2 regions of the Nonomuraea sp. NPDC049486 genome follow, and region 1 is predicted to be linked to the other one. Evidence: riboswitches for the same ligand, from Rfam matches in the RefSeq annotation. Region 1 holds a riboswitch; the other holds the start of a gene.
What was found. Region 1 has a riboswitch for guanidine ahead of AB0K05_RS38235 (SMR family transporter). Riboswitches for the same ligand answer to the same signal wherever they lie in the genome.
Positions count from the first base shown of each region.

Region 2: another riboswitch for guanidine. It lies ahead of AB0K05_RS29755 (multidrug efflux SMR transporter); the one in region 1 lies ahead of AB0K05_RS38235 (SMR family transporter).

Region 1 covers NZ_JBFAPV010000019.1:3,787-6,162, forward strand. Annotated here, with positions in the region: gene AB0K05_RS38230 (ATP-dependent RecD-like DNA helicase) at 1-905, opposite strand, end outside; guanidine-III (ykkC-III) riboswitch at 1,047-1,112, shown strand; gene AB0K05_RS38235 (SMR family transporter) at 1,145-1,459, shown strand; gene AB0K05_RS38240 (hypothetical protein) at 1,501-2,376, shown strand, end outside.
Region 2 covers NZ_JBFAPV010000011.1:151,434-153,809, forward strand. Annotated here, with positions in the region: gene AB0K05_RS29745 (tripartite tricarboxylate transporter permease) at 1-571, shown strand, start outside; gene AB0K05_RS29750 (DUF1275 family protein) at 555-1,208, opposite strand; guanidine-III (ykkC-III) riboswitch at 1,360-1,425, shown strand; gene AB0K05_RS29755 (multidrug efflux SMR transporter) at 1,445-1,768, shown strand; gene AB0K05_RS29760 (hypothetical protein) at 1,892-2,221, shown strand; gene AB0K05_RS29765 (response regulator transcription factor) at 2,326-2,376, opposite strand, start outside.

The sequences.
Region 1 (2,376 bases):
TTGAGCCGGTCGTGGCCGTGGTGCAGGAGGGCGAGCAGGGAGCCGGCCAGCGACTGCTCGGCCCGGTGGAAGGGCGGCAGGTAGACGGCGGGGACGTCGTTGTCGCCGGCGGGCACCTGCTCGCGGACGACGCCTTCGGCGGCGGCGAGCTCTTCCAGGCAGGTGGCGGTGAGCGGGGCGGGCACGTCGAGGATCTTGACGGCGTCGGCGGTCAGGTTGGGGGCGGGCAGGTAGCAGTGGCCGTCGTCGGCGGCCTGGGACAGGGTGTAGCGCAGTCCGGCCTTGACGCGTTCGGGGCTGTCGTGCGGGATGCCGACGGCCTGGGCGATGGTGTCGGCGGTCTTGAAGCCGATCCCCCACACGTCGTCGGCCAGCCGGTACGGTTCGGTGCGCACGACTTCGACGCTGCGTTCGCCGTACTGCTTGAAGATGCGCACGGCGATGGAGGTGGACACGCCGACGCCCTGGAGGAACACCATCACCTCTTTGATGATCTTCTGTTCTTCCCAGGCGTCGGCGATCATGCGGGTGCGTTTGGGGCCGAGGCCGGGCACTTCGGTCAGGCGGGCGGGTTCCTTCTCGATGACGTCGAGGGTGGCGGTGCCGAAGTGGTCGACGATCCGTTCGGCCATTTTGGGGCCGATGCCTTTGATGAGGCCGGAGCCGAGGTAGCGGCGGATGCCCTGGACGGTGGCGGGCAGGACGGTGGTGTAGGACCAGACCTCGAACTGGCGGCCGTAGCGGGGGTGGGAGGTCCAGCGGCCGGTCAGCCGGAGCGACTCCCCCACCTGGGCGCCGAGCAGGGGGCCGACGACGGTGAGCAGTTCGGTGGCGGAGCGGCCGGTGGTGACGCGCGCGATGGTGTAGCCGCTGTCCTCGTCGGCGTAGGTGATGCGTTCGAGCACGGCGTTCAGGTTGGTGCCGACGTCTTTGGAGCCGCCGTCCCGGCTCTCTTCAGGCCTGCCCACACGGAGGAGACTAGGACAGATCTTCACCGCCGCGACACCTCCCCCGGCGCGGCGGGGGGCGGCTGGTAGCGTGGCGGGTGGCTGCCCGCTGCGGGTCACGCCCCGGACGAGCGCGTCGTACCCGGCATGACAAGACGACGTGGACCTTGGTCTGTTCTCCTGCGGAGGTGCGTGTCGTGGCGTGGATCGTGCTGGTCGTGTCCGGGGTGCTGGAAGCGGTGTGGGCGGCGGCTCTGGCTTCGTCGCAGGGGTTGTCGCGGTTGCGTCCCGCGCTGCTGTTCGTGGCGGCGCTGGCGGTCAGCATGGCGGGGCTGGGGTACGCGCTGCGGACGATCCCGGTCGGCACGGGTTACGCGGTGTGGGTGGGGATCGGCGCGGTCTGCACCGCGGTGTACGGGATGGTGTTCCTCGGTGAGGCGGTCACGGCCGCCCGGCTGGTGTGCCTGATGCTGATCGTCGCGGGTGTGGTGGGGCTGAGGTTGGTGTCCTGACGGGATCTCCCGCGGACTGCCTGGGGAGGGCGGGAGGTGCCATGGGCGGAGGGCGGGGCGTCGGCGTGGCGCTGCTGACGGCGATGCTGGTGGTGGTGACGGCCGCCGGCTGTTCCGGGCGGACGCCGGAGCGGCCGTCGGCCGCGCCCACCGCCGTCCCCACCGCCGCTCCCCCGCCGGACGGCTGCGCGGGCGGGCCGCGGCTCGCGGAGGGGCGGCACACGATCGAGTTCGGCGGGCTGGAGCGGGTGTTCCTGCTGGCGCTGCCCGAGGGGGACGGCCCGCATCCGGTGCTGCTGAACCTGCACGGGCTGGGTTCCAGCGCGCGTGAGCAGGCCGCCTACAGCCGGCTGCCGCGGGTGGGCGCCGAGCGCGGCTACGTCGTGGCCACCCCGCAGGTGGCCAAGGGCAGGCTCGCCTGGACGCTGCCGAACGGGTTCGGGCCCGACGACACCGGGTTCCTGGGGGCGCTGCTGGACCGGCTGGAGCAGGAGTTGTGCGTGGACCGGCGGCGCCAGTTCGCGGCCGGGCTGTCGTACGGGGGCGGGATGGCGGCGGCGCTGGCGTGCTCGATGGATGGGCGGCTGGCCGGAGTGGCGGCGGTGGCCGGGCTGAGCCTGGTGCGGCCGTGCCCGGAGCCGCCGCCGGTGACGCTGGTGTCCTTCCACGGCACCGCCGACCGGACCGTCCCGTACGGGGGCGGGCATCCGCTGCGGGACGCCACCGGTGACCTGCGCAAGCTGGCCGACATGGTGAAGCTGCCGCCGGTGCGCCGGAGCGCCGAGGGGTGGGCGGAGGCGCTCGGCTGCCCGGAGCCGCGGGTGAGCTCTCCCGTACGGTCGGTCGAGCTGCGTGCGTGGGACGGGTGCGCGGCGGGGGCGGACGTCCGGTTGTACACGGTCGGCGGCGGCGGTCAC
Region 2 (2,376 bases), on a different contig from region 1:
GACGTCGTTCATCCCGCTGCTCACCCTGGGCCTGCCGGCCCACCCGGTGATGGCGCTGATGATCGGCGCGTTCATCGTGCACGGCATCACCCCCGGCCCGAACGTCATCACCGACGAGCCCGCGCTGTTCTGGGGCCTGATCGCGTCGATGTGGATCGGCAACGTGCTGCTCGTGCTGCTGAACCTGCCGCTGATCGGCATGTGGGTGCGCATGCTGCGCATCCCGTACCAGGTGCTGTTCCCGATGATCATCCTGTTCGCCTCGATCGGCACGTACTCCCTGGGGTTCAACGCCTACGACGTCTACGCGATCGTGCTCTTCGGGCTCCTGGGCTACATCCTGATCAAGTGCGGCTGCGAGCCGGCCCCGCTGCTGCTCGGCTTCGTCCTCGGCCCCCTGCTGGAGGAGAACCTGCGGCGGGCGCTGATCATCTCCCGCGGCGACGCGTCGGTCTTCCTGACCCGGCCGATCTCCGCGGCGCTCCTGGCCCTGTCGGTGGCGGCGCTCGCCCTCTCCGTCCTCCCGGCGATCCGCAAGCGCCGCGAGCAGGTGTTCACCGAGGACGAGTGAGCCCGGCCATCGTGAGGGCGGCGAGCACGGTGACGAGCGGGATGGCCGGCAGCGCGGCGGGGACCAGCGTGACCACCAGGGTCCCCGCCGCCGCCCCGACCACGACCGCCGTCAGGATGGCGATGTCGCGCACCATGGCCCCCGCCAGGCCGCCGGAGGTGAGCAGGGCGGCGATGACGCCGGTCAGCGTCCCCGTCAGGTACGTCGTCGACACCGCCCGGCGGCCGCCCAGGGCGCGCATCGCCGCGCTCTGCAACCCCATGGCCATCGCCGTCAGAACCAGCAGGACGTGCAGCGCCACGGCGGACGGGCGGCCACCGGTCACCTCCCAGCCCACCGCGAACGCCACCAGCGCGAGCAGCTCCGCACCGAGCACCGCGATCATCCCGCCGCGGCCCGCGACGCCGGTGCCGGCGGCGACCCCCAGCACGTACCCGATGACCGCGGTGACGGTGGTGAGCAGGTGCGCGAGGTCGGCGGTGCCGATCGCGTAGCCGGACACCACCAGGTTGCCGGTCATGACACTGCTGAACACCCCGCCGAGCCGGATGAAGCTGGCCGCGTCGACCGCTCCGGTGCCGATGGTGAGGACCACGGCCATGGCGGTGAGCGGAAGGTCCAGCCGCTCGCGCCCCATCAGCGGCGCGTCACGGGCCCACGACCGTCCCGCATCGCACCCTCCCCACACCCGACGTCACGCTCCGTACCCATTCCACCACGAAGCGCCACCACATGCCTGACACGCGCGGCCGATGGAATGCGGGCGCGGTCGCCGCCGTTGTCGGAAGTGCGAGCCCGACCATGGGTCCGCCCGGACGAGACGCGCCGTACCCGGCCTGCAAAGACGACGCTCCTTTCATGGAAGGAGCCGTCATGGCTTGGATCATGCTGGTCGCCGCGGGTCTCTTCGAGATCGCCATGGCCTACGCGCTCAAGCAGAGCAACGGGTTCTCGCACTTGCTGCCGAGCATCGGTTTCGTCGTCTTCGCCGTGCTCAGCTTCGGTCTGCTCGCGCTCGCACTCAAGACCCTCGACGTCGGTACGGCCTATGCCGTCTGGACAGGCATCGGCGCGGTCGGGACCGCCGCGCTGGGCATGATCCTGCTGGGAGAGAGCGTGTCCCTCCTGAAGCTCGCCTCGATCACCCTCATCATCGCCGGCGTCGTCGGCCTCAACCTGGCGAGCGGGGGCCACTGACGGGCCCGGATCCGAGGACGCCTTTCCGATGCCCGGCAACCAGTCGTTCGTGGACGAGCTCAGGCAGCGGTTACGCAGATCCCGGGGCGGGAGCCGATCTCGCCGGAGCGGCTGCTGTTCGCCGTGGTCCGCCGCACCTACGAGGAGCTGGCCGACCGCGGCCTGAGGTTCAACGCGTTCGACGTCTACGCGATCATGTTCTTCGGGCTCCTGGGCTACGTCCTGATCAAGTGCGGCTGCGAGCCGGCGCCGCTCCTGCTCGGTTTCGTCATCGGGCCGCTGCTGGAGGACAACCCGCGGCGGGCGCTGATCATCTCCCGCGGCGACGCGACGGTCTTCCTCACCCGCCCGATCTCCGCGACGCTCCTGGCCCTGACGGCGGCGGCCCTGGTCATCACCGTCCTCCCGGCCATCCGCAAGCGCCGCGAGCAGGTGTTCACCGAAAACGACTAGGTCAGGGAAGCGCGGGAGGAGGCGTCATGCGCAGCTCCGTCGCCACGGCTTCGGCGATGCGCACCGCCTCCTCCCGCACGAGCGATCGGTTTGTGCACGGGCGCTTACTCATGAGAGTCGCAGAGCCCTGTCTGGTAGGCGATCACGACCAGTTG